DNA from 3 places in the Syntrophotalea carbinolica DSM 2380 genome. Region 2 is predicted to be linked to each of the others. Evidence: predicted binding sites of a transcription regulator. Region 2 holds the regulator's gene; each other region holds the start of a gene.

Region 1 (5,833 bases), 990 kb from region 2:
GCCGAGGCAACCGGTGCCGAGTTGGTGGCTTTGCCTCGTGGCGGCAAGCACGATAACGACGAATAGTGTTGGCAGAAATCATCTTCTGAAACAACAGCCCCCGGCCAATAGGTCGGGGGCTGTTGTTTTTTGGGCAGATACCCGTGAAAAACGATGTAGCAAAGAGAACAGTTGCCGCGAACGGTATCAGTCCCAGGATCCGATTTTCATGGTGCCGTGGGTAGCCAGGTGTTGCTGCATGCGGAAGACCCTGTCGAGCATATGCGGCTCGTGGCCGACTCCGCGGCTCAGGCATTCGTGGCTGGCCCGATCCAGATAATCCTGCAGCAAGGGGCGATATTCCGGGTGGGCGCATTTGTCGATGATCAGTTGTGCGCGGTCGCGGGGACAAAGACCGCGCAAGTCGGCCAGGCCCTGTTCGGTGACAAGCACATCGAGATCATGCTCGGTATGGTCGACATGCGGAACCATCGGTACGACGCAGGTGATCCCGGTGGGGTCGGTTTTGCTCGGGCGCACCGAGGGCGAATGCATAATGGACAGGAAGGCGTTGCGCAGAAAGTCGCCGGAGCCGCCGATACCGTTGATCATGCGTGTGCCGCCGACCAGTGTCGAGTTGGCGTGGGCGTAAATATCGAATTCCACGGGGGTGTTCATGGCGATAACGCCAAGACGTCGAATCATTTCCGGGTTGTTGGCCAACTGCTGGGGGCGCAGCACGATCTTGCGGGTGTATTCATCCCAGTTGTTGTAGAATCGCTCAAACCCATCGGCCGAGAAGGACAGGGATGTGGCTGAGGCATATTTGAGTTTGCCGGAGTCGAAAAAGTCCAGCATGGTGTCTTGCAGAACCTCTGTATAAACGGTCAGGTCGCTGAAGGGGCCTTTGACCAGATCCCCGACGACCGCGTTGGCGATGTTGCCGACGCCTGATTGCAGAGGCAGCAGGTTGGCGGGCAGGCGTCCGGCTTTAACCTCGGTTTGGAAAAAATCGAGAATGTGGCCGGCAATACGTTCGGAAACCGCATCGGTGGCACCCAGCGATCGACCGTTGTCAGGTTCTTTGGATTCGACGATGGCGATGATCTTGTCAGGGTTGCAGGGGACATAGGTGGTACCTATGCGGTCGCCAACACGGCTGATCAGGTAAGGCTGCCGATGGGGGGGCTGTTCCGGCAGCACGATGTCATGGAGCCCTTCATAGGAAGGGATGGTGGTGTTCAGTTCGATAATCAGATGCTCGGCCGACTGGATGATTTCAGCGGCAATGCCTACGGATCCGGCAAGGATGATATTGCCTTCCTTGGTGATGGCACTTGCCTCGATGATGCCGAGATCGATTTTCCCACCGAGATCCTTGGTGTAAAAACCGTAGCCCAGGTCCTGGGCAAACATGGACAGGTGCTTGTCGTGCATACGGATGCGGCCGGTGTTGATGCCTTTGCGGATGTTTTTGCCGCTTTGATAGGGCCAGCGGCGCTCGATCATGTCGAGGGAAGCCCACCGATCCTCGGTTTCGGTTCCGACGGAGGCGCCAATGAGCAAATTGAAGCGCATCTTGCCCTGCAGGCGGTTGGTTTCCACGTAGTTTGCCAAAGCTTTAGGGATAGCTTTTGGGTAACCTACGGGCGTAAATCCCGACCAACCCAGGGTCATGCCGTTTTGAAAAAGGGGCAGGACCTCAGCGACGGTTTTTATACGTTCTAAAAGGTTCGGGTAGGCGATACGGTCATGCAAAATGCTCATGGTTTAACTCCTCGGTCTGATACTTCGGTCCCGTATCCGCCAGGACAACGAGCGGTTGGCGGTCCCTTATCCTTTCGCGTTGGATGCTTCAAAAGAAAGGAAGGTCATGAAGGCGGGCCACGAAGCTGCAACGGACCGGCAAAAGTAGCCGGTCCGTTGCGTTGTCTATCTAAATCAAAACACTATGTGTCGGAGTCTGAAGAGGGCTTGAGTGACGCTGTGGCCCATCTTCAGAGTTATAAACGGTTTGTCTGCGTCAGAATTCCTCACGCAGAATAGTTTTCGCCTCAGCAGCGAGCGGGCTGCGTGGAAAATCGGCGATCAGATTTTCAAAAGTGGCAACGGCGAGATTGGGGTGGCCGCTATCCAGAAATGTACGCCCCAGGTAGTAGTAGACCTGGTCTTTGTCGGGGCACTCGGGGTATTTATCCAGCATTTCGGTAAGACGCCCGATGGCCGCTTTGTGCTTTTCGAATTTATAATAAAAAAGACCGACGTACAGTTCGTTGGCGGCCAGATGGTTTTTGCAGGCCCGAACTCTTTCCGGGGCGATGCGGCTTTCGGGAGCGTCGGGATAGATTTTGATCAGGCTCTCGAAGGTTACCAGGGCATTGCGGGTTGCAGTCTGGTCGCGGTCGATGGCCAGAATCTGGTTGAAATAGGATTCGCCCAGTTGAAAAAGAACGCGTGCCGACTGTGGCGTCCCCGGGTGGCGTTTCAAAAAGTCTTCGTAGCCGGCCGCCGCCTCCACATAATCTTTGTTCGCAAAGTGCGCATCGGCTATGCGCAGTTCCGCCCGACGATTCAAAGCGGCGGTTTCGTAGATCTCCATCGCCTTTTCGTAGGACTTGATGGCATCCTGGTAATCCTCGTTGGCGAAAGCCAACTCACCCCGATTGAAATATTCCTCGGCAGTTTTCGCTTCGGGGACGGTGGCCGTCGAGCAGGCCGTCAGCAAACAGGCAACGGATAAAAAAGCAATGATGAATTTCATGGGTGATGGTTCCGCCTATGTAGGTGTGTCGAAGGGTGGAGTTTGTGTTCGGGACGCTCAGAGGGGCGACGCGCAAACGAAAGAGCGGTCAGCGGCTTACCCGTGCAAGCATCAAGCCCGCTAAAGATAAGGGATTTGTTGAGATTTGTCAATCGTACAGCATGCGGCAAATCTCTTCCCCGGGCATTCAGGCTTCAGTGGGTCAGCAGGCAGGGCGCGTTGGCGGTGAGGGTCTTTCGAATTTTCTCCAGCGCATTCTTTTCCAGTTGGCGAACCCGTTCTCTGCTGATGCCGAAATCGTCCGCCAGTGCCTGCAAGGTCCGCGGCTCTTCCTGAAGGATACGTTCCTCCACAATGCGGCGTTCCCGATCGTTCAACTCTTGCAGAGCGCCGTGAATATGAGAGGTCGTTATCTGCTTCTCCTGCTGTTTGATGAGTAACTCCTCCTGGCTCTCTCGCTCGTCGGCCAGCGAATCGAGCAGGGTAAAATCTTCGCCCTCGACAAGCCTCATGTCCAGAGACGTATCACGTCCGGCCATGCGGCGTGCCATATCTTCTACCTCATCGTCACGCACGTTGAGTTCCCGGGCGATGGCCTTGGTATCCTCGCTTCCGGTCATGCGCTGTATGGCGCTGCGTACCTGGTTGAGTTTGAAGAAAAGTTTTTTCTGGGCCTGGGTGGTGCCGATCTTGACCAGAGACCAGTTGCGAATGATGAAATTATGGATGTAAGCGCGAATCCACCATACGGCGTAGGTTATGAAACGTAGCCCGCGATCCGGGTCGAACTTTTTAACCGCTTTCATAAGGCCGATGTTGCCCTCCTGGATGATATCCAGAAGTTTCAGTCCGTAGCCCCTGTATTCGTGTGCGATTTTGACGACGAATCGCAGGTTGGCGCAGATCAGCTGCTGGGCGGCTTCAATGTTCTGGTTGCGATGGTAGTCCTGGGTAAGGCGAAATTCTTCTTCCTTGGTCAGCAACTCAAAGGCTCGGATCTGGGCAATGTAAAGCGACAGGTTGTCCGAAGAAACAGGTAGCGGCAAGTTATTCATGTGTGTCCGTCTCCTGATGGTGAAGAATGGTTTTAGCACTCGTTGATGGCGAGTGCTAATGTTTATACCAGATTTTGGGTGCCCGATCAACCCTTCCAAGGGAGTCCGGGCTATGATCACCGTTGGTTGACAGGGGCTGGGGGAGCGCACATAATGGGCGCGTAGTAGATCTGCAGCTTTCCGGTCGGGGGCTTGAATTTGAGTTTTTTTTGAAGTTTTTTATCTCGGAAGGTCCTGTTCAGGGGCCTGGTTGACAGGTGGTGATGGATTTTAACACGCAGCATCCTGAAAGTTACGACCGCTGGAAAGATTGTGACAAGCTGGCCAGTAGCACGTCTGCTTCGCAGCAGCTTACAAATATGACCTGTTGGGCTCATTTGCTGCTGGAACCGGTGTTAATTCCCGGCGGATTGGCTGTCGATCTGACGGCCGGCAACGGGCACGATACCCTGTTCCTCTGGAGCCGAGTCGGTGCCGAAGGGCAGGTGCTTGCCTTCGACGTCCAGTCTCAGGCCTTGCTGAATACCTCCAGGCGTCTTTCGGAGGCCGGTGCAACGGTGCAAGGTGTGGATCCTGGCCAGCCCGTGCAATTGCATGGGGGTGGCGTTTTCCTGCTTCAAGCCTGCCATTCGTATCTGACACAGCTGCTCGATGCGCATCCCATGGCGGTCATGGCCAATCTCGGGTATTTGCCCGGCGGCGACCATGGGGTGATAACGCATCGGGAAACCACTCTCAAGGCGTTACACAGTGCAGCCGAACTGTTGGCTGTGGGCGGTCGGCTTGTCGTGACGGCCTACCCGGGCCATGCCGGTGGCGCTGAGGAGAGCCGGGCGGTGCTGGATTTCTTTGCTTCCCTCGATGCGCGCCAGTGGTTGGTCCTCAATTTTTGTTCCACCAATCGACTCCAGGCCCCCCTGCTGCTGGTGGCGGAAAAACGCCGTGCCGGTGAATGACGTCGCCGGTTTTTAGCAGGGACGGCGGGTTGGAGGGGCTTTTTCAGCTTGTGTGCATCGGGAAACTCGGGATGCAGCCTGCGTGATTTTCATAAGGGAAACAAGCTTGTGAACTTATTTTCCGATAAAGGTTCCCATATGCCGTCAGATCCCCTCGATATATTGAAGCGTGTTTTCGGATTTCAATCCTTTCGTCCTTTGCAGGAAGAAATCGTCGCCCGCATCCTTGATGGGCAGGATGCCTTCGTGCTGATGCCCACCGGTGGCGGTAAGTCCCTGTGTTTTCAATTGCCGGCGTTGCTGCGGCAAGGTGTCGGTATTGTCGTTTCACCGCTGATTTCCCTGATGAAGGATCAGGTCGATGCCCTGCGTGCCAGTGGCGTCCGAGCTGCCTATTACAATTCTTCCTTGGGCCAGAAGGCTGCTCGTCAGGTGCTGGCCGAGTTGCATGCCGGCCAGCTCGATCTTCTTTATATCGCTCCGGAACGGTTGATGAGTCCCGGATTTCTCGAGCGCCTGCGGGACATGGACGTTGCCTTGATCGCTATTGATGAAGCGCATTGCATCTCTCAATGGGGTCACGATTTCAGGCCGGAATATACCCAGTTGGGAGTGCTGCGCCGATCCTTTCCCGGTGTGCCCCTGGTGGCCTTGACTGCCACTGCCGATGTACAGACCCGTCAAGATATTCTGTCGCGTCTGGAGCTTGACGATGACGATTGTTTTGTCACCAGTTTTGATCGGCCCAATATTCGCTATACGGTTTTGGAAAAACATCAGCCGGCCAGGCAGCTTATGAAATTTCTTGCAGGGCACGGCAGCGAGGCCGGGATCGTCTATGCCTTGAGTCGCAAGCGCGTAGAAGAGGTCGCGAAGAAACTTTGCGACGCAGGATTGTCGGCCGCAGCTTACCATGCCGGTCTCGGTGATGGCGAAAGACAGCGGGTGCAGGACGAGTTTTTGCGGGACGAGCTACAGATCGTGGTAGCGACGGTAGCTTTTGGCATGGGGATCGATAAATCCAATGTTCGGTTTGTCGTGCATTACGATCTGCCCAAAAATATCGAGGGGTATTATCAGGA
Region 2 (5,833 bases):
AATTTTGGTCTCCAGTCCGAACGCCGCCTCTTCGAAATTGATGGAGAGGTTGTAGCGCAGATCGTCGCCACGTCGTCCTCGACTGCGCTGGCTGCCGCGGCCTCCGAAAATATCCCCGAAGATGTCGCCGAACAGGTCTTCGAAGGGGGTGCCCCCGAAGCCGCCGGACGAGTAGCTGCCGCCACCGCCGCCACCGCCATTGAGGCCGGCATGCCCGTATTGATCGTAGATTACACGTTGTTGGGTATCGGACAGGATGGAGTAGGCCTCCGAGATTTCCTTGAATTTATCCTCGGCGGCTTTGTCTCCGGCATTTTTGTCGGGGTGATACTTGATCGCCAGCTTTCGATAGGCTTTTTTGATCTCTGTCTCGCTGGCGTTGCGGTGGACACCCAGTACTTCGTAATAATCGCGCTTGCTCAACTCTGATATTCCTTATGTTCCCGCCGGGTGCAGGGGGGGGCGGAGGCCCGGCCGGAGAAAATCCGAACAGCAACAGGAGCCGAGGGATTCCCCGGCTCCTGTCATGCTGCAGATGGTTGGAAGTTTACTTGTTCTGTTCGTCGACTTCCTCGAATTCCGCATCGACCACGCCTTCGTCGCCGGCGCTCTGCTCGCCAGCTTCGGAAGCGGCTTCCGCCCCTTCCTGGGTCTGCTTGTAGACCGCTTCGGCGAGTTTGTGCGAAGCCGTGGCCAGGGCTTCGCTTTTCTGGCGGATGTCTTCGGGGTCGTCACCTTCCATGGCGGCTTTAAGAGCATCCAAAGCCGTCTGGATATTGTTGCGAGTCTCCTCGTCGATTTTATCGCCGTGCTCCTTGAGGGATTTTTCGGTGGAGTACGCCAGCCCGTCAGCCTGGTTACGGGCTTCGATGATCTCGCGTTTTTTCTTGTCCTCGGAGGAGTGGGCTTCGGCGTCCTTGACCATTTTATCGATTTCCTCGTCGCTCAGGCCGGAGGAAGCCGTAATGCGGATCGACTGCTCTTTGCCGGTGCCGAGATCCTTGGCCGAGACATGCAGAATGCCGTTGGCGTCGATGTCGAAGGTAACCTCGACCTGGGGCACGCCGCGCGGTGCCGGCGGAATGCCGACCAGCTCGAAGCGGCCGATGGTCTTGTTGTCGCCGGCCATTTCGCGTTCACCCTGCAGCACGTGAACCGATACCGCCGGCTGATTGTCGGCCGCGGTGGAGAAAATCTGGCTCTTCTTGCAGGGGATGGTGGTGTTTTTCTCGATAAGCTTGGTCATGATGCTGCCGAGGGTTTCGATGCCGAGGGACAGCGGCGTAACGTCCAGCAGCAGAACATCCTTGACTTCACCTTTCAGAACACCACCCTGGATGGCGGCGCCGATGGCGACGACTTCGTCCGGGTTGACGCCTTTGTTCGGAGTTTTGCCGAAAATCTCCTGAACTTTGGCCTGCACCGCGGGCATCCGGGTCATGCCGCCAACCAGCAGCACTTCGTCAACATCGGAAGCAGACAGACCGGCGTCTTTCAGCGCCATGCGGCAGGGTTCGACCAGTTTGGCCAGCAGGCTGGAGCAGATGCTCTCGAGCTTGGAGCGGGTCAGGCGCAGGTTGAGATGTTTGGGGCCGGACTGGTCAGCGGTAATGAAGGGCAGATTGATGTCCGTCTCCATGGAGGTGGACAGTTCGCACTTGGCTTTTTCACAGGCTTCCTTGAGCCGCTGCAGCGCCATCTTGTCGTTGCGCAGGTCGATGCCCTGCTCCTTTTTGAACTCGTCGGCAACGTAGTCCATGATGTGCTGGTCGAAGTCCTCGCCGCCCAGGAAGGTGTCGCCGTTGGTCGATTTTACTTCGAAGACACCGTCACCCAGTTCCAGGATGGAGATATCGAAGGTACCGCCGCCGAGGTCGAAAACGGCAATTTTTTCTTCGCTCTTCTTATCGAGACCGTAGGCCAGGGAGGCTGCGGTAGGCTCGTTGATGATGCGCAAAACGTTCAGTCCGGAGATCTTGCCGGCGTCCTTGGTGGCCTGGCGCTGGGAATCGTTGAAGTAGGCCGGTACGGTGATAACCGCGTCGGTAACTTTTTCGCCCAGGTAGTCTTCGGCGGTCTGCTTCATTTTCTGCAGGATCATCGCGGAGATTTCCGGCGGGCTGTATTTCTTGTCGCGGACGTCCACCCAGGCATCGCCGTTGTCGGCCTTGACGATTTCGAAGGGGCTGATCTGAATGTCGCGGCGCACGGCATCGCTGTCGAACTTGCGGCCGATAAGGCGCTTGATGGCAAACAGGGTGTTTTCCGGATTGGTGACAGCCTGGCGCTTGGCCTGCTGACCGACCAGGCGTTCGCCGTTTTCGGTAAAGGCCACCATCGAGGGTGTGGTGCGGGAGCCTTCAGCATTGGCGATAACGACGGGTTCGCCGCCTTCCATGACAGCCACGCAGGAGTTGGTGGTGCCGAGGTCGATTCCGATAACTTTTCCCATGAGTATATATCCTCCTTTAAATTCGAACTTAGTTTTGTGGGTGTAACAGTCAGGGTTATTCAGTAGCTGCGGGGGCTTTGGAAATCATCACCATCGCCGGGCGCAGCAAACGATCGTTGAGTACGTAACCTTTTTGCATTTCCTGCATGACGGTGTTGGGCGGATGCTCGGCGCTTTCCATCTGGCCCATGGCTTCATGCCAGGTGGGGTCGAAGGGTTCGCCCACGGCCACCACCGGAGTCACGCCGAACTTTTCCAGCAGTTTCTGGCACTGGGAGAGGGTCATTTCGACCCCTTCGAGCAGGCCTTTGACCGTTTCGTCCGTCTGGCGTGCGTGTTCGATGGCGCGTTCGAGATTGTCCACCACGGTCAGGATCTCGCGCAGCAGATTCTCGTTGGCAAAGCGGACCAGATCTTCCTTTTCCCGCTGCATGCGTTTGCGGAAATTTTCCAGTTCGGCACGCTCGCGCAGGTACAGATCCCAGTTTTTCTGTTTTTCTTCCTGCGCGGCAGCAAGCTCCTGCTCCAGGGCCGCAACGGGGTCCGTCTCTTCTTCTGTTTCTGCTGCAACCTCTTCCGGTGTTTCGGCGGCCGGCTGCTCTTCTTCCAGGCCCTGCTTCACATCGGTTGCCTGTTCTTTCTGTTCTGCCACGATAGTCCTTCTCCTATTCGTCTTCGCTGTCAAGGATGCTTGCGACCAGGCCGGCGGTGAAGTCCACCAACGGAATGACCGTTGAGTAGGGCATGCGGGTCGGGCCTATGATACCCAGGGTACCGGTGGCGCCCCAGCGGCTGGAAAACGAGGCCGTAACCAGGCTGCATCCTTCGATATCGCTGTAATGGTCCGGGCTGCCGATATAGATCTGCACCCCTTCGGTCAACTGGCTTTTATGCAGAAGATCGACCAGCAGATTTTTCTGGTCAAAGGTCCGCATCAATCGTTTCATGCGATTCAGATCGTTGAATTCGGGCTGGTCGAGGATGTTGGAAGCGCCCTCGATAAAGATCTGACCGCCCAGGTCGTCTTCCAGGGCCAGACTGGAGAGCTGCAGGGTGCGCCGCAGCAAGGTGTCGTAGATGGCTTTTTCTTCGGCCATATGCGCTACGATATGCTGCTTGATTTCCTGAATGGCAAGCCCGGAAAAGTTCTGGTTGAGATAATTGGTCGCTTCCTGCAACTCGGTTTCGGAAAGCGGAACGTCCGATTCGATGATCTTATGTTCGACAATGCCGGTCTGACTGACGAACACCACCAGTATGCGGCGGGCCGAAAGACGCACGAAATCGATGCGACGGCAGATCGTCGATGTCAGGTGGGGCACCATCACTACCCCGGTATAGCTGGAGGTGTCCGACAGAATGCGTCCGGCTTCGCGCAGCAATTCTTCCATGCGCAGGCCGCGATGACTGTAGTGGTCGCGGATCGATTGACGCTTTCTGGGGGACAACTGCTTGATACGCAGCAGGCTGTCCAGATAGAAACGGTAGCCCTTTTCGGTAGGGACGCGCCCGGCCGAGGTGTGAGGGGACTCCAGGTAGCCCATTTCTTCCAGGTCGGCCATGACGTTGCGGACTGTTGCCGGAGACAGGGCGATGTTGTGGCGCCGCGTAAGGGCGCGTGAACCGACCGGTTCCCCCGACAGGATGTAGTCCTCGATAATGGCTTCAAGTATCTGGCGACAGCGTTCGCTCAACTCTTCATTCATCGCGAGACTCAATCGTAAAACAAGCCGGGACATCCGGCTTGAGAGGCGTTAGCACTCTAGCTTATTGAGTGCTAACGGAAGACAACATAACAACGGCCCTACCCTTTGTCAAGGGCAAAACCGGGGCAAAAAATGGGCTCAATCGCCTATAGGAAATCGGTGATGAAATGGTCGAAAAGCAACCATCCTTCCAGGTCCAGGCACCAGTGACCGTCTTGCAGGCTCAAGTGCTTGCCGCACCGTTTTATGGCCTGTTCGAAGACTTCTGCGAAGGTCGTCCCGAAACGATGGGAAAAAGCGGCGTCATTCACGCCTTCGGCGCAGCGCAGACCGAGATAGGCGGTTTCCGCCATGGCCTCTTCGCGCTGAAAGGTTTCGAGTACTGTGGAAGGGTCGAGACCGGCGCTCACGGTCTCGACGAAGCGATCGAAATCGGCAGGTACGGCGCGGCGTTCACCCCAGTTGCGGGCGCAGAAGGAGTGCGCCCCCGGACCGACCCCCAGATAAGGCTGGCGGCGCCAGGTGTTGAGATTGTGTCGGCAGTGACGACCGGGCCGGGCGTAATTGGAAATTTCATAATGCTCGTAACCGGCTTCGGCAAGACGGGCGTGCAGGCGCAGGAAGGTGTCGGCATAGGCCTGCTCGGTTGCCGGCCGTAACCGGCCGTCTTCCAGGGCCTGGGCCAACGGCGTGCCGGGCTCGATGCCGAGACCGTAGCAGGACAGATGCTGCGGTTCGAGTCGCAGCATGTTCTCGAGATCCTCCAGGGCCGCCTGTGACGATTGATCGGGCAGGGCAAAGATCAGGTCGCAGCTAAGGTTGTCGAACCCGGCCTTGCGTGCCCAGTGCACAGCGCTGTGTGCGTCGGCGGCGGTATGGATACGTCCCAGGCGTTGCAGATAGGCGTCGTCGAGGGATTGCACTCCGAAGGACAGTCTGTTGATGCCGGCCGCGCGGTAACCGCTGAGACTGTCCAGGGTCACGGTGCCGGGATTGGCCTCCAGAGATATTTCGGCCTCGGCGGACAGACCGAACAAACGGTCGGCTTCATTGAGGATCCGGCCGATGGCGTCCGGCGATAACAGGGAGGGGGTGCCGCCGCCGAAAAAAACCGTCGATAAGCGCCCTTGCCAGCGATGGCTGCGTTTTTCGATCTCCAACTGGGCGATAAGCAGGTCGGGGTAGGCGGTCAGCAGGCCTGGTTCGGCCGGGAGCGAAAAGAAGTCGCAGTAAGGGCACTTGCGCAGGCAAAAAGGGATGTGCAGATAAAGCCCCGGTCCTTCAAGGGACCGGGGCGCGACAATGCGGGGGTGACGGGCCGGTTGCACAGGGCGCGACCGGCTTACATGTGGTGAACGTTGACCCACAGGTGTACAAGGATGCTGGCGGCATAGCCGAGGGCTACCGCCCAGGTCCATTTAAGGTGTTGACCGAAAGTGTAAACGCCGCGTGCGCTGCCCATCAGGGCCACGCCGGCCGCCGAACCGATGGACAGCAGGCTGCCGCCGACCCCGGCGGTCAGAGTCACCAGCAGCCATTGGCCGTGGGACATCTGCGGATCCATGGTCAATACCGCGAACATCACCGGGATATTGTCGACGATGGCCGACAGGATCCCCACCAGGATGTTGGCGGTGGTGGCGCCGAGGTCGAGATACATGAAGTTGGAGGCTAC
Region 3 (5,833 bases), 570 kb from region 2:
CCAGGGGTTCACCACCGGTGATACGAACTTTTTTAACCCCGCAGCGCACAGCCACCGCCACCACCCGCAGCATTTCCTCGTACGAGAGGACATCGGTGTGACTGACGGTGTCAACCCCTTCGGCCGGCATACAATAACGGCAGCGCAGGTTGCAACGATCGGTTACCGAAAGGCGCAGATACTCTACGGTACGCCCATAGTTATCCTGCAAAGTTTTTTTTGTCTTTTTCACGATGACACTTTCCCTGGCAATTCAAATATCGTATACAAAAATGAAACCACGTTTTATCCCCATTGACTAAGATTACCACCAACAAGCGTAGCAGGGCAAGGGGTATGGATAAAGGGGCGTATGATACCCCGCTGTACAGAAAACCACCCGGCCGCTAACAACATACGGCTTTTTTATCCGTCGCTGATACGCATAAAGACTTTTCGGAGGTTTATTTCACCATGAGCAAAGCACTTGGCCTTATTTCCGGAGGCCTCGACAGCACGCTGGCAGCCCTGACCCTCAAACAACAGGGGGTGGATGTTACCGGCATCGTCTTCGTCACACCTTTTTTTGGTGCGGCCCGCGCACGCCAGGCCGCCCGGCAGATCGATATGCCTTTAATCGTTGAGGAAATTGGCGAGATCCACCTTGACGTATTGAAAAACCCCCGTTACGGCTACGGCAAAAACCTCAACCCCTGCATCGACTGCCACGCCCTCATGTTCCGCCTGGCAGCCCGCCACATCCACAACGGCGAGTATGATTTCCTTTTTTCCGGCGAGGTGCTCGGCCAACGCCCCATGAGCCAGAACTTCAACGCCCTGCAAGCAGTGGCCAAACATGCCGACTGCGCGGATATCATTTTGCGGCCCTTATGCGCAAAGTTGCTGCCCGTAACCCCCATGGAAGAAAAGGGGCTGGTGGATCGCGAACAGCTTCTCGACATCCAGGGGCGTTCACGCAAGCGCCAGGAACAGTATGCGCGCCAGTGGGGACTGACCGAATATCCGGGCTCCGGAGGCGGCTGCCTGCTGACTGAAAAATCCTTCACCGGCAAGCTTCGCGACCTGCTCGATCACCAGCCCGATTGTACCGTGCATGATGTCGAACTCCTCAAACTCGGTCGCCAGTTCCGCCTGTCGAACTCGGCCAAGTTGACCCTGGGCCGCGACCAGCAAGGCAACGAAGCGCTTCAGGCGGCCTTGCGGCCGGAATACACCCTGCTGCATGCCACCGGCTTTCGCGGCCCGACCGGCCTGGTGAGCGGTACCCCAACCGAAGCGGATCTCAATCTGGCCGCCGCCATCGTGGCCGGCTACGGTAAAGGACGCGAGGAGGCCTCGGTCTGCGTACGCCTGCAACAGAACGATACGGAACGTATTATGGAAGTCGCCCCCCTGAGCCAGGACCGCATCATCCTGTTACAGATCCTTTAATCCTTAATAGATTCATCCTTCGATAACCGAAGGACGTACAACGCAAAAAGCCCCCCGGATCACTCCGGGGGGCTTTTTTTGCTTTTCAGGCTGCCAGAGGCAAACGGCTTACATCATGCCGCCCATGCCACCCATGCCGCCGGGCATACCACCAGGCATGCCACCAGGCATACCGCCGCCAGCTTCTTCCTTGGGCAGTTCGGCGATGCAGGCTTCGGTGGTCAGCATCAGGCCGGCCACGGAGGAAGCGTTCTGCAGAGCGCTGCGAACAACCTTGGTCGGGTCGATGATACCGGCTTCGATCATGTCGCAGTACTCATCGGCAGCAGCATTGAAACCGTAGGTATCGGCACCGCCGCGAACCTGGTTGACAACGATGGAGCCTTCGGCACCGGCGTTGGCCGAGATCTGACGCAGAGGCTCTTCCATAGCGCGTTTGACGATGTTCACGCCCCAGTTCTGCTCGCCGGGAAGATCCAGGCTCTCGATAGCTTTGATGCAGCGGATCAGCGCGACGCCGCCACCAGGAACGATGCCCTCTTCGACGGCTGCGCGGGTAGCGTGCAGGGCGTCTTCAACGCGGGCTTTCTTTTCCTTCATTTCAGTTTCGGTCGCAGCGCCGACCTTGACTACGGCAACACCGCCGACCAGCTTGGCCAGGCGCTCCTGCAGTTTCTCACGATCGTAATCGCTCTTGGTCTCTTCGATCTGCGCACGGATCTGCTTGACCCGGCCCTGAATATCGACTTCGCTGCCGGCGCCGTCGATAATGGTCGAGTTCTCTTTATCGATAACGATGCGCTTGGCATTGCCGAGCATGTCGATAGTAGCGTTTTCGAGTTTGAAACCGACTTCTTCGGAGATCACTTTACCACCGGTCAGGATGGCGATGTCTTCGAGCATGGCTTTACGACGGTCACCGAATCCGGGAGCCTTGACGGCAGCCACGTTCAGGGTGCCGCGCAGACGGTTGACAACCAGCGTAGCCAGAGCTTCGCCTTCAATGTCCTCGGCGATGATCAACAGCGGACGGCCCTGCTTGGCCACGGCTTCAAGAATGTTGATCATGTCGCGCATGTTGCTGATCTTCTTATCGTGGATGAGGATCATGGCGTCTTCCATGACCGCTTCCATACGCTCGGCGTCGGTCACGAAGTAGGGAGACAGGTAACCGCGATCGAACTGCATACCCTCGACGGTTTCCAGGCTGGTTTCCATAGCCTTGGCTTCTTCGACGGTAATAACGCCTTCTTTGCCGACTTTTTCCATGGCTTCGGCAATGATATCACCGATGGTCTTGTCGCTATTGGCGGAAATGGTACCGACCTGAGCGATTTCCTTGTGGTCCTTGATGGGCTTGGACAGTTCCTGCAGGTATGCCACGGCAGCTTCTACGGCCTTGTCGATGCCGCGCTTGATTTCCATGGGATTGTGACCGGCGGTAACCAGTTTAACGCCTTCACGGTAGATGCCCTGGGCCAGCACGGTAGCGGTGGTAGTACCGTCACCGGCGACATCGGAAGTCTTGGAAGCGACTTCCTTGACCAGCTGGGCGCCCATGTTTTCGAACTTCTCTTCGAGTTCGATTTCCTTGGCGACGGAAACGCCGTCCTTGGTGATCAGAGGCGCACCGAAAGAGCGGTCGATAACGACATTGCGGCCTTTGGGACCGAGGGTTACTTTAACAGCATCGGCCAACTGGTTGACGCCGCTGAGAATCAGGCTGCGAGCATCCTGTCCGAATTTGATTTCCTTGGCAGACATATCTATTTATCCTCCTTTGGATAGCTTGACTGGTAAGAATCTAATTACTCGAGAACACCCAGGATGTCGTCTTCACGCATAATCTGGTATTCCAAGCCGTCAATCTTGATCTCGCTACCGGCGTACTTGCCGAACAGGACGCGATCGCCGACCTTGATATCCATGGGGAGCACGGTTCCGTCTTCAAGCACCTTGCCCTTGCCCACGGCCTTGACGATACCCTGCTGGGGCTTTTCCTTGGCGGAGTCGGGAATGATGAGACCACCGGCGGTGGTGGTTTCCTCTTCAATACGCTCAACGATGATACGATCACGCAAAGGTCTGATGTTCATGATGCATTCTCCTTTCGTTCTGCCATAAAATTGAGTGCGGGAAAAATCCCGAAAACATCCTTCGCTATGCCAAACAAAAAAAGCTCAAGTCCGATTTTCGCGCGGACCAAAGCCTTGGACTTTGGCGCAATGTTAGCACTCGGTTTACATGAGTGCTAACAAGCATGGCTAAATATAATCAGCTGAATTTGAATGTCAAGGGATTTTGCTAAAAATCTGGCAAGGCCCAGTTGACATTTCGGAATTTTCAGGCATAAACGTATACCTAATCGTTCAAGAATCCGACTTGACTTTGCGAATCCAGGTGTGTTACTTGGTCTTTAACTCGACACTGAGTACCGACAATTCGAAGGTCTCCCGTAACTGGCGTCTCGAGGTGGATCACCACCGGGGAGCGGGGCCAAAAGACCTTACAGCCGTACGCCTGGGCCCCCTTTTAAAAAGGGCCAGGCGTTTTTTATTTTCTGAAGGAGCACACAGCCATGAGCAAGAAACTCTATATCCCCGGACCTGTCAAAGTGAGTGCCGATGTGCTGGAAGTCATGGCCACGCCCATGATCGGCCACCGCATGAAGGAATATGCCGTCCTTCACAAGGAAGTTACCGACGGCCTGAAAAAACTCCTGAACGCCCCCGGACCGGTATTTCTTTCCACCTCCAGCGCCTTCGGCGTTATGGAAGGCGCGGTGCGCAACCTGGTGCAGAAACGCTGCGCCTGCTTCGCCAACGGTGCCTTCAGTAAAAAGTGGTACGACGTAACCCTGCGCTGTGGCTTGGAAGCCGATCTTTTCGATACCGAGTGGGGCCAGCCGGTCACCGCCGAAATGGTCGATGCCGCCCTTGCTACCGGCAAATACGACGCCATGACCGTCGTCCACAACGAAACTTCCACCGGGGTCATGTCTCCTCTGGATGAAATCGCCGCGGTCATGAAAAAATACCCCGAGGTTTCCTTCATTGTCGATACCGTATCCTCCATGACCGCCGTCCCCATCGACGTCACCGCGTTGGGCATCGATGTCTGTCTGGCCGGCGTGCAGAAAGCTTTCGCTCTGCCCCCGGGACTGGCCGTGTTCGCCGTCAGCCAAAAAGCGCTGGACAAAGCCCGCACCACCCCCAACCGCGGATACTACTTCGACTTCGAGGAATTCGAAAAGAACGACGCTAAAAACAATACCCCCAGCACCCCCTGCATCAGCCAGATTTACGCCTTGCGTCATCAGCTGCAGAAAATGTTCGCCGAAGGTCTGGAAGATCGCTATGCACGCCACGCGCAGATGGCCGATGCGACCCGCGCCTGGGCGCTCAAGCAGGGCTTCGGTCTCTACGCCGCCGAAGGTGCCCGCTCCCAGACCCTGACCGCGGTCAAAAACGACGGCGGCACCGATGTAGCACGCCTCAAGGAATTGCTTGGCGAGCGCGGCTATGCCATGGACGGCGGCTACGGCAAAATCAAGAACGACACTTTCCGCATCCCGCACATGGGCGACATGACCATGGCGGACATGGAAGAATATTTCGCGCTGCTTGAGGAATTACTGCCCCAGGTGCGCAACTGATTTTCATCCGTACCCCCCGGATGAGAAAACCGGAGACATCCCCATGTCTCAACTTTTTATTTTCTCCTCAGGCCCCCTTCGGGGGGCCCTTTTTTATTTCCATACCGCCCACCTCCCGTTTTTCCATAATCGCCAATGGCGCTCGCCATACGCCCGGTTATATCCTGCGTGCATTTCTCCCCGTACACGGACCATAGCTGTCAACGATTGCAAACAACTACTCCTAACGACCTCCCGGCAACCGCTGTAAATCCGTTTGGCGCTCCGCTCTTGACAAATTGTTAACCAAACAATAAATTAGCGATGTTTTATTTTTATACTTCAATGAACCTGTCGGTTCCGTGCCTGAAATGGTCAAGGAGGCAACATGCCGGAAAACAACGCTTCATCCAAGTTTTGCTCTACCTGCGGAAAACCATTGCACCTGCAAGCCGAAATCTGCCCCCATTGCGGCGTCAGGGCCATGCCCGCACCCGGCACCGGGGTCAGCAAAGCAGCCCTGCTGCTTTTCACCTTTTTCCTCGGCGGCATCGGCGCTCACAAGTTTTATCTGCGAAAATACGGGCAGGGGGTTCTTTACCTTCTCTTCTGCTGGACCGGCATTCCCGGAATCGTTGCCTTCGTTGAATTCATCCTCTACTGCTTCAAAAGCGAAGCGGAACTGCAGCAATCCTATCCGATGACAAACGGAAGCGCCCTGGCGCTAGCCTTGATCGTGCCTTTCGGCATCATTCCCATCATTGGAAT

Evidence for each region. The regulator HrcA, encoded in region 2, represses chaperone genes, less so after heat shock. The targets are predictions, from matches to a motif close to TGTTAGCACTCNNNNNNNNNGAGTGCTAACA.
Region 1: rpoH (RNA polymerase sigma factor RpoH) is a predicted target of HrcA. The motif match lies at 3,826-3,856, and genes of this name have one in related genera.
Region 3: groES (co-chaperone GroES) is a predicted target of HrcA. The motif match lies at 3,658-3,688, and genes of this name have one in related genera.

Annotation. Positions count from the first base shown of each region.
Region 1 covers NC_007498.2:2,804,001-2,809,833, reverse strand. Annotated here, with positions in the region: gene PCAR_RS13045 (hypothetical protein) at 1-66, shown strand, start outside; gene PCAR_RS13040 (acetyl-CoA hydrolase/transferase C-terminal domain-containing protein) at 187-1,746, opposite strand; gene PCAR_RS13035 (outer membrane protein assembly factor BamD) at 2,003-2,740, opposite strand; gene rpoH (RNA polymerase sigma factor RpoH) at 2,935-3,795, opposite strand; gene PCAR_RS13025 (tRNA (mnm(5)s(2)U34)-methyltransferase) at 4,155-4,751, shown strand; gene recQ (DNA helicase RecQ) at 4,890-5,833, shown strand, end outside.
Region 2 covers NC_007498.2:128,942-134,774, forward strand. Annotated here, with positions in the region: gene dnaJ (molecular chaperone DnaJ) at 1-423, opposite strand, end outside; gene dnaK (molecular chaperone DnaK) at 548-2,452, opposite strand; gene grpE (nucleotide exchange factor GrpE) at 2,508-3,104, opposite strand; gene hrcA (heat-inducible transcriptional repressor HrcA) at 3,118-4,158, opposite strand; gene hemW (radical SAM family heme chaperone HemW) at 4,305-5,486, opposite strand; gene nhaD (sodium:proton antiporter NhaD) at 5,501-5,833, opposite strand, start outside.
Region 3 covers NC_007498.2:3,227,299-3,233,131, forward strand. Annotated here, with positions in the region: gene moaA (GTP 3',8-cyclase MoaA) at 1-232, opposite strand, end outside; gene PCAR_RS15030 (thiamine biosynthesis protein) at 454-1,431, shown strand; gene groL (chaperonin GroEL) at 1,540-3,195, opposite strand; gene groES (co-chaperone GroES) at 3,240-3,527, opposite strand; ZMP/ZTP riboswitch at 3,877-3,964, shown strand; gene PCAR_RS15045 (pyridoxal-phosphate-dependent aminotransferase family protein) at 4,010-5,086, shown strand; gene PCAR_RS19155 (NINE protein) at 5,454-5,833, shown strand, end outside.